4 regions of the Streptomyces sp. SCL15-4 genome follow, and region 3 is predicted to be linked to each of the others. Evidence: riboswitches for the same ligand, from Rfam matches in the RefSeq annotation. Region 3 holds a riboswitch; each other region holds the start of a gene.
What was found. A riboswitch is a leader RNA that binds a small molecule or an ion and turns the genes downstream of it on or off. The one in region 3 is predicted to bind cyclic di-AMP.
Positions count from the first base shown of each region.

Region 1: another riboswitch for cyclic di-AMP. It lies ahead of SCK26_RS15830 (transglycosylase SLT domain-containing protein); the one in region 3 lies ahead of SCK26_RS31590 (C40 family peptidase).
Region 2: another riboswitch for cyclic di-AMP. It lies ahead of SCK26_RS19995 (M23 family metallopeptidase); the one in region 3 lies ahead of SCK26_RS31590 (C40 family peptidase).
Region 4: another riboswitch for cyclic di-AMP. It lies ahead of SCK26_RS22625 (transglycosylase family protein); the one in region 3 lies ahead of SCK26_RS31590 (C40 family peptidase).

Region 1 is NZ_JAOBTQ010000001.1:3,659,020-3,661,208, reverse strand. Features, by position in the region: gene SCK26_RS15835 (HAD family hydrolase) at 1-767, shown strand, start outside; gene SCK26_RS15830 (transglycosylase SLT domain-containing protein) at 796-1,284, opposite strand; cyclic di-AMP (ydaO/yuaA leader) riboswitch at 1,287-1,468, opposite strand; gene SCK26_RS15825 (polyprenyl synthetase family protein) at 2,058-2,189, shown strand, end outside.
Region 2 is NZ_JAOBTQ010000001.1:4,536,496-4,538,684, forward strand. Features, by position in the region: gene SCK26_RS19985 (dihydrofolate reductase family protein) at 1-449, shown strand, start outside; tRNA gene SCK26_RS19990 (tRNA-Met) at 527-600, opposite strand; cyclic di-AMP (ydaO/yuaA leader) riboswitch at 921-1,091, shown strand; gene SCK26_RS19995 (M23 family metallopeptidase) at 1,099-2,160, shown strand.
Region 3 is NZ_JAOBTQ010000001.1:7,018,846-7,021,034, forward strand. Features, by position in the region: gene SCK26_RS31590 (C40 family peptidase) at 637-1,110, opposite strand; cyclic di-AMP (ydaO/yuaA leader) riboswitch at 1,113-1,244, opposite strand; gene SCK26_RS31595 (hypothetical protein) at 1,696-2,001, opposite strand; gene SCK26_RS31600 (ATP-dependent Clp protease proteolytic subunit) at 2,009-2,189, opposite strand, start outside.
Region 4 is NZ_JAOBTQ010000001.1:5,044,793-5,046,981, reverse strand. Features, by position in the region: gene eno (phosphopyruvate hydratase) at 1-152, opposite strand, end outside; gene SCK26_RS22625 (transglycosylase family protein) at 549-1,280, opposite strand; cyclic di-AMP (ydaO/yuaA leader) riboswitch at 1,286-1,460, opposite strand; gene SCK26_RS22620 (transglycosylase family protein) at 1,650-2,189, opposite strand, start outside.

The sequences.
Region 1 (2,189 bases), 3.4 Mb from region 3:
GGACGCTGCTGCGCGGCGACGACACCGTCTCCGACCGGTCGCTCGCCGCGCTCGCCCGGGTGGCGCGGGCCGGGGCCCGGCACCTGGTGGTCACCGGCCGTCCGGCGCCCCGGGTACGGCCCCTGCTCGCGCGCCTCGGCCGCACCGGACTGGCGGTGTGCGGGCAGGGTGCGCAGGTGTACGACGCACGGTCCGGCCGGCTGCTGTGGTCGGTCCGGCTGGACCGGGAGCTGGCGGAGACCGCGCTCGGCAAGATCGAGGCGGAGGTGGGCCAGGTGTACGCGGCGGTCGACCAGGACGGCGTGGACGGGCTCACGCTCATCGAGCCGGGCTACCGGATGCCGCACCCGACGCTGCCCGCGGTCCGGGTCGGCCGGCGCGCCGACCTGTGGGCCGAACCCATCAGCAAGGTGCTGCTGCGGCACGCCGAGCTGTCCGACGACGAGTTGGCGGCCGTGGCGCGCTCGGTGGTGGGCTCGCTGGCGAGCGTCACCATGTCGGGGCCGGGCACGGTGGAGCTCCAGCCGAGCGGCGTGACGAAGGCGACCGGTCTGGCGCTGGCCGCCGAGCGGCTGGGGATCGGCGCGGAACGGGCTCTGGCCTTCGGCGACATGCCCAACGACATCCCGATGTTCCGCTGGGCGGCGCGCGGCGTCGCCATGGCCGACGCGCATCCCGAGCTGAAGGCGGTGGCCGACGAGGTCACCGTGTCGAACGAGGACGACGGCGTCGCCGTCGTCCTCGAAAGACTGTTCCCGGCCGCCTGACCGCGGGAGGGCGGGGCGGCCGGGCCGGTCAGTAGGCGCCGAAGACGTTGTCGATGGAGCCGTAGCGGTTCGCCGCGTAGTTGCAGGCGGCGGTGATGTTCGCGACCGGGTCGTAGATGTCGAAGGACGTCCCGGCGACGTGGTACGTGTTGAAGGTCGGGTCGATGACCTGGAGCAGGCCCTTGGACGGGATGCCCTTGGCCGCGTTGGAGTCCCAGAGGTTGATGGCCGCCGGGTTGCCGGAGGACTCGCGCATGACATTGCGGTAGATGCCGTTGTAGGTGCCCGGGATGTTCTTCTCGGCCATGATCGCGAGCGACTCGCGGATCCAGCCGTCGAGCGTGTTCGGGTACCCGGCCGGAGTGGTGGACACCGCCGGGGCCGCGGTGGTGGCGGCGAAGGCGCCGCTCGCGCCGACGAGCGGCAGGGCGAGGACGGCGGCGCCGGTGCAGGCGGCGGCGAGGGCGCGGACGAGGCGGGCGTTCCGGGTACGGCGGTGCTGAGCGGCGGCAGACATCGAAAGTTCCTCTCCGGCGCCTGCGAGGTGAGCTGTCGGGTTCGGGCGGGGAGGCGCCCGGCCGTGCCCGGGAGGAGGCACGGCTTCACCCCTAGCCGTGCCGGCGCGGCGCGATGCCGTCCGGCGCGGCGGCTTACCTGGGTCCCCCGCTCCTGCCGTACGAATGAGTTCGTGAATGGGTTTCGCGGGCGGCGGCAGGATTAGGCGTCCGCCCGACGGCCCGGAACGTATGCGAGAGCAGATGTCGGGAACAAGTACCGGATTCATGCAATGCGTCTTTTGACCTTGATCGACGCCGTATGAGGTGCTTGATCCTTTGCGGTCGCCGGTTCTCAACTCGCCGACGGGGCAAGGGTGGGAGAGGAGTGCGGCGGAGCGTGCGGGCCGGCCGGGCGCGTGACCCAATTCACGAAAAGGCAAAAGGCTTAAAATCAGACATGGCGGATTAGTAGGATTCGGGCCCGAAGTCCGAGTCGTGACGGAACCCGGGATGTGCCGCCCGTCGTTGTCGTAAGGGATGGTGAAGGGAGAGTGGGGGTGAGGAAGGTGCGGAGAGGTCGCGACACGGCATCTGGATTACCGTTAAGTCGATATATGTCCCTTATTGCCGTGTGATCAAAACCATGCCGGTCATGGTTCGATACCACCCGAGCTGGACCGGTGGGCGCTATCGGTGATCGAAACAGGACCGGATACGCTGACTTGAGTGATGGCAGCGACCTATCGACAAACCGTGTAATCGCCAGCAGACACCAGCAGACAGGAGACCCCTCGTGACCGTCGTCGGGCCGTTCGGGCTGAGCGTGCGGGACCAGGCTCTGGAAGCCGATGTCCAGGCCGGATTGGCGGCTGTCGAGGAAGGCTTGCTCGATGCCACCAAGAGCGAGGTCCCGTTCATCACCGAG
Region 2 (2,189 bases), 2.5 Mb from region 3:
CCGCCGCCGACCGCCACTGGCTGCGCACCGCCTGCGAGCTGGCGGCCCTGTGCCCGCCGTCGCGGACGGCGTTCAGCGTCGGCGCGGTCGTGGTCGCCGCCGACGGCACGGAACTGGCCCGGGGCCACTCGCGCGAGGGCGGCGACGCGGTGGTGCACGCCGAGGAGGCGGCGCTCGCGAAGACCGATCCCGCCGACCCGCGCCTCGCCGGCGCCACCGTGTACTCCAGCCTGGAGCCGTGCACCCGCCGCGCCTCCCGGCCGGCGCCCTGTGCCGAGCTGATCCTGCGGGCGGGAGTGCGCCGGGTGGTCACCGCCTGGCGGGAGCCCGACACCTTCGTCACGGCGGCCGACGGAGCGGGCGTGCTGAGCGCGGCGGGCGTACGGGTCGTCGTCCTGCCGGAGCTGGAGGAACTGGCCAAGGCGCCGAACGCCCATCTGCCGGGCTGAGCGAGCGCCCGGGCGCGCCCGGGCGCACATACACCCAGGGCCCGGAATCCTTGGGATTCCGGGCCCTGGGCCTTCAGTAGCGGGGACAGGATTTGAACCTGCGACCTCTGGGTTATGAGCCCAGCGAGCTACCGAGCTGCTCCACCCCGCGTCGTTGTGACTCCAGTGTACGCCATCCGCGGGATGGTTCGCACACCGGTTTCGGCGGGCCCGCAACCGGTGACCGGGGACGTCACGGTGAGTGATCAGGTGAGCGCCGTACGCATAACATCTGAGTAACCATCAAAACCTCGAGTGACTGCTGAACCGTTCCGAGGCCCGATCAACTTGCCCGTTTTGACGGGATAGTTGCCGATAACCTCACCAGTAAATTCCTTGTTGATCGGGGCGAACGGCTTGGAAAGTGACTGGCAAGTCTATTAACGTTCGATAACGCAGCGCGGTCGTCCCAGCCGTCACAAGAGGCGGCTCCGCGCGCACGCGCCGAATCCCGCGAGGGAACCGGGGAACCACCTTTCTGGGGTGAATCACGCGGATACCGTCGTGTACTCACGCGAGTCCACGACCGGATATACGCGCGTAGGAGACCTTCCTGCTCCGAACCCGTCAGCTAACCCGGTAGGCGGAGGAAGGAAAGGAGCACGCCCGCGTGGCGTCCAACCGGCCTGTCCCCGAAGCCCCGTCCATACCGGCACAGCGCGAGTCCGAGCCCGAGACCTTCGGCTACGGTGCCTACCGCGCCGACGAGGGCCCGTGGGAGGAATGGAACCCCACCGAGGACTCCGTCGCACCGGTCCGCGGCCGGCACCGGGTTGCCAAGCAGCGCGGCGGCTTCGCGCGCAGCTCCACCGTCCTCGGCGTCGGCGTCATGGCCGCCGTCGGCGCGGGCGGCATGGCCAGCGCCAACACCGGCAAGCCGCCGGTCTCCATCTCCCTGCCGGACCTGCCCTCGGTCGGCTCCCTCTTCCACGACGGCTCCGGCGCCGACCGGCCCGCCGCCGAGGCCACCACGCTCAGCACCGTCGCCGTGGCCTCCGACCCGGGCCAGGACAGCGCCGACGCGGGCGAGGTGCTCCGCAACCGGATCATGGCGCAGGCCGAGCAGCAGCAGGGCCAGGCCGACAGCAGGGCGGCCGCCGCCGCGCTCGTCGCCGCCGAGAAGCAGACCGCGCGGGCCGCCGCCGAGGCCGAGCGGGAGGCCGCCGCCAAGGCCGCCGCCGCGAAGGAGAAGGCGGAGGCCGACGCGGAGAAGGCCGAGGCCGAGGCCAAGAAGGCGGCGGAGGAGAAGCGGCTGGCCGAGCTGGCCAGGCAGTACGCGCTCCCGACCTCCTCGTACACGATCACCTCGACCTTCGGGCAGGCCGGCTCGATGTGGTCCTCCGGCCACCACACCGGACTCGACTTCGCCGCGCCCACCGGCACCCTGATCAAGGCCGTGCACAGCGGCACGATCACCGAGGCGGCCATGGCCGGCGCGTACGGCTACCGCACCATCCTCACCCTGGACGACGGCACCGAGCTGTGGTTCTGCCACCAGTCCTCGATCAACGTCACGGCCGGCCAGAAGGTCGCCACCGGCGAGGTCATCGGCCGCGTCGGCGCCACCGGCAACGTCACCGGCCCGCACCTGCACCTGGAAGTCCACCCCGGCGGCTCGCCCACCGGCATCGACCCGATGGCGTGGCTGCGCGACAAGGGCCTCACCCCCTGACGGCCTTCCGGGAGTAGCGGGAATCCGGC
Region 3 (2,189 bases):
CCACGAGCGCGCTGGTGCTGTCCTGGCGTCCTTGTGCCGGCGGGTGGTGGGCGCGTTCCGGGGTGCGGCGGTTGAAGCCGGGGTGTTCCGGTGGCGTGGGTTGCCGGTGGCAGAGGTGTGTTCCGGTGGCGCTCGGCGGTGGTGGTGGTCGGGTGCGTACCGAGGCTGTCCCGGCGTCTCTGTGCCGGCGGGCGGCGGACCCGTCCGGGTGGTGCTCGGCGGCGGCAGAAGCGGGAGCGCCGCCGGTGCCGACGGCAACCGGTGCGTTCCGGTGTTGCCGAGGCGTGCGATGCCGGCAAAGCGTCCCGGTCGTCCGGGACGTGCCGGGTGGCGGTGGAGACGCCGCTCGGTCGGCGTGTGGCGGGTCCCGTCGGTCCGCCGGGGCAACTCGGCCGGCCCCGAGCCTTCCCCCGCCCGTACGCGGCGGGGGAAGGCTCGTCGGGTACTACGGGGCCCGATCCGAGCCGTCAGGCCGCCCGTACGCTCCGGGAGGCGGCAGGCCGGCCCGGTGCCCGCCCGCACGCCCCCGAGGCGGCCGCGTCGCACCCCGGGCCGCCCGAGTGCTCAAGGCGGGCTCCGGGGAGCGCCGGTGGCGCTGGAGCGGCCCTGCCGGAGCCGCTCGGGGCCGTGGGCGGGTCAGCTGACCCGGCCGTACCAGACGCTCCTGGTCCAGATCTTCTGGAGCTTCACCACGTCCCCGGTCTTGGGGGCGTGCCAGATCTTGTTGTGGCCGGCGTAGATGCCGACGTGGTAGACGCTGGAACCCGAGTGGAAGAAGACCAGGTCGCCGACCTTGCGGTGGCGGGCGGAGACGTGGTGCGTCTTGTTGTACTGCTGGGCGGCGGTACGCGGCAGCTTCTTGCCGGCCTTCTTGAACGAGTAGAGCGTCAGACCCGAGCAGTCGAATCTGTGCGGCCCGGTGGCGCCCCACCGGTACGGAGAGCCCTTCTTCGAGGCCGCGACCTTGAGTGCTTTCGTCGCGATGGTCGCGGCGGAGGCGTCGGTGGCGAGACCGGGCACCGCGATCGAGCCGCCCACGGCGGCGAGAGTGAGTGCCGAGGCCGTGCCGGCCCGGGCCATCAGCGACGGGACTCGATTGAGCGCAGTCATGCGCAACCCTTCGTCAGCCGCCTGTGAAGGATGACCTGTCGGATTCGGGCTGGCGAAGTAGCCCGGCCGCGTTGCCACGGCTTCACCCCAAGGGCTGCTCGGAACCTCCGCCCCGCGCCCGACTCTGTGTCGGACTGCTGGACATCCGTTCCGGCGACCCGCCTTGCTTGGGTCCTCCACTCCTGCCGATCCACTCCGTCGACCGGTCATCCGGGCGGCGGCAGGACTCGGCGTCCGCCCGGATCGCCCCGCCGCGGTGGCGGGGGCTTGTCGTCAGACAGGGATCTTGGCTCAGATCTGTCTGAAAATCCCAACGGAATCGGGGATTTGTGGCGTTACTCACCACTCACCCGTTCGGGTGGACAGTGGTCCGTTCGAGGCCCCGTCAGATCATCGTCGTAGCCCCGGACCTGGGCAGATGTGTCTCCGTGGTGACCCATGGACCCATGCCTTGCGCAACTCGGGAGACCCGGAATCCGATCGGGATGTACACCGGTCGGCGGTACGTCGTTCGGGCCGTTTCAACTCCGGTCCGAACGACGCGTGTCGACGCGGCGGCGCCGTCGGGCCGGACCGGCGTCCGCCTCAGCCGACGCCGTCCGGCGGGAGCGCGACGCGAGCGGCCCGGCGCTCGCCGTCCAGCACCCGCAGTGCCCGTGCCAGCGTGTCCCCGTGCAGCTCCGTCTCGCCCCGCTCGTGCATCAGCGCGAGCGCGTCCCGCAGCTCTGCCGCCTTGCGCACCAGGGCCTGGGCGGCGCGCAAGGCGCCGTAGGAGGGTCCGTGCCGGGCCGGATTGACCCGGCCGAGCAGGTCGACGGCCTCCAGATAACGATCGATCAACTCGCCCTCGGCGCGGGTCAGCGCGGGCAGCGGCGGCAGGTCCGGCAGCACGGGCGGCTCACCTCGCCTCCGGTGCGCCGGGCGTGTCGCGGCGGGCGGGCACGACGGCGTCGACCAGGCCGTACGCCAGCGCCCCGGGAGCGTCCAGGATCAGGTCGCGTTCCAGGTCCTCGTGGACCCGCGCGGCCGTGCGCCCCGTGTGCCGGACGAGCATCTCCTCCACGGTGGCGCGGACCCGG
Region 4 (2,189 bases), 2.0 Mb from region 3:
AGCTCGATGGCCTCGAAGGCGCCGGTCGAGGCGCCGGACGGAACGGCGGCACGACCCGTGCTGCCGTCGTCGAGGCCGACCTCGACCTCGACCGTGGGGTTGCCTCGGGAGTCCAGGATTTCCCGGGCTACGACGACGTCGATGGACGGCACGAGCATCTCCTTCTTGGATGTGACGCTGGAAGTGCGGGGCTGGTGTGCCTTGCGACTAGAGCCTAACCGTCCCGGGCGTCTCGGCCACCGACCGACCGTCCCGTGGACAGACCGACGGTACCTTTTGTTTTTGATCGAAACAAAGGGCTTCTGGGTGGCCGAGGGGCGAGGGTGCCGGGGCGGGCGCGAAAAAAGCCCCGCCCCGGCGCGTACGGGGGAGAACGCGCCGGGGCGGGGAGCCCGTGGGGACGGGGGGTGACCCGCACGGGGCCTCGGGGGCTCCGCCGGGACGCGCGGACCGGGGGACTTCGGGGGTCCGGGCGCCCGTGCGGGTCCGTGGCTCTCAGGGGGTCCGACGGGATGTGCGGGCCCCGGGGGCCGGCCGGGGGCCGGGGGTCACTTCAGGTGGAGCTGCTGGCCCGGGTAGATGAGGTCGGCGTCCTCGACGACGTCCTTGTTCAGCTCGAACAGCTTCTGCCAGCCGCCCGCGACCTTGTGCCGCGCGGCGATGATGCTGAGCGTGTCGCCCTGGACGACCTTGTACTCGCCGTCACCCTTCTTGACCTTCTTGCCGGTCGGGGTGGTGACGGTCTTGCCCGCGCCGCTGCCGGTGCTCTTGCTCGTGCCGGTGGAGGCGGCCGGGCGCTCGGCGGAGCGGGAGGCGGCCTGCTGGTCGGCGGAGCGGGTGGAGGTGCCCGAGTCCTGGGTGGACGGGGCGGACGGCGCCGGGGTGCTCGGGGCGGAGCCGTTGTAGGGGGAGCCGGACAGGCCCGTGCCGCAGACCGGCCAGGCGCCCTTGCCCTGCGCGGCGAGGACCTTCTCGGCGACGGAGATCTGCTGCGCCTTGGACGCCTTGTCGGCGGTGGAGGCGTACTGCGTGCCGCCGTACGCGGCCCAGGTGGAGGCGGAGAACTGCAGACCGCCGTAGTAGCCGTTGCCGGTGTTGATGGACCAGTTGCCGCCGGACTCGCACTGGGCGACCGCGTCCCACTGGGAGGCGGTGGCGGCGGAGGCGTTGCCGGCCGCCATCAGCGGGGCGGCGACGGCGGCACCGGTGACACCGGCGAGCGTGATGGCGCGAACGGCCTTGGACGGACGACGGTGCTTGCCCTTGCCGGTAAACAGCATGGATCGATTCCCCTCACCGACGCCTACGAGGTGAGCTGTCGGGTTCGGGCCGGTTGAGTTGCCCGGCCGCGTCGTCCGCTTGCGCGTGACGCGGCTTCACCCCCAGCCGGTCCCAGCTTCAACTGCTGGGCCCGGCACTTACCTTGGGTCCCCCGCTCCTGCCTACGGCGCTTGACGCGACGACTGTTCCCGGGCAGCCACTGGCAGGATTCGGCGTGGCGGCTGCCGGGGCTCGTGGTGACGAGCGGCCTCGACCGTAGACAGGTGATCGCCGGAATTTCAAAGACGATCAGCGCTTCTGAGACTCATCCCACACTTTCGCCAAACCGGACATCAAGGTGCTTAGTGGGGCGTCAAGTCTCGGTGTTTTCAGCCCGTTTCGCCCTGGACATCCAGGGTCTGACCGGCGGTGATGCGGTCCGGGTCGGTGCCGATGGCCTTCTTGTTGCCGGCGTACAGCGCGTGCCACCCGCCGTCGACGTCAAGGGAGTCGGCGATGGAGGACAGCGAGTCGCCTTCGCGGACCGTGTAGGTGTCCGGTTCGCGGGAGGCGTGCCGTCCGGAGGCGGTGCCGTTCTGACCGTTTGTCACACTTTCGTCCGCGCTCACGCCCCGGTGGCGTCCGCCGGTGGCGACGGCACCGGTGTCGACCAGGCTCCAAGAACCGGCCGCCTGCTGCGGGTTGGTCACGACCCCGGCGTCCGGCGTGGCCGTCGGGGAGCCGCCGGCGTCCTGGGGGCTTCCGGTGTCCGGCGTGGCGGACTTGTCGGACTTGGTGGTGCCGGTCCCGGCGGAACCGGTGGTCCGGCCGGCGTCCTTGTCCGTCGCCTTGCCCGTGTCCTCGCCGGCATCCTTGCCCGCGCCCTTGCCCGCGTCCTTGCCGGTGCCCGTGCTCTTGCCCTCGCCCGG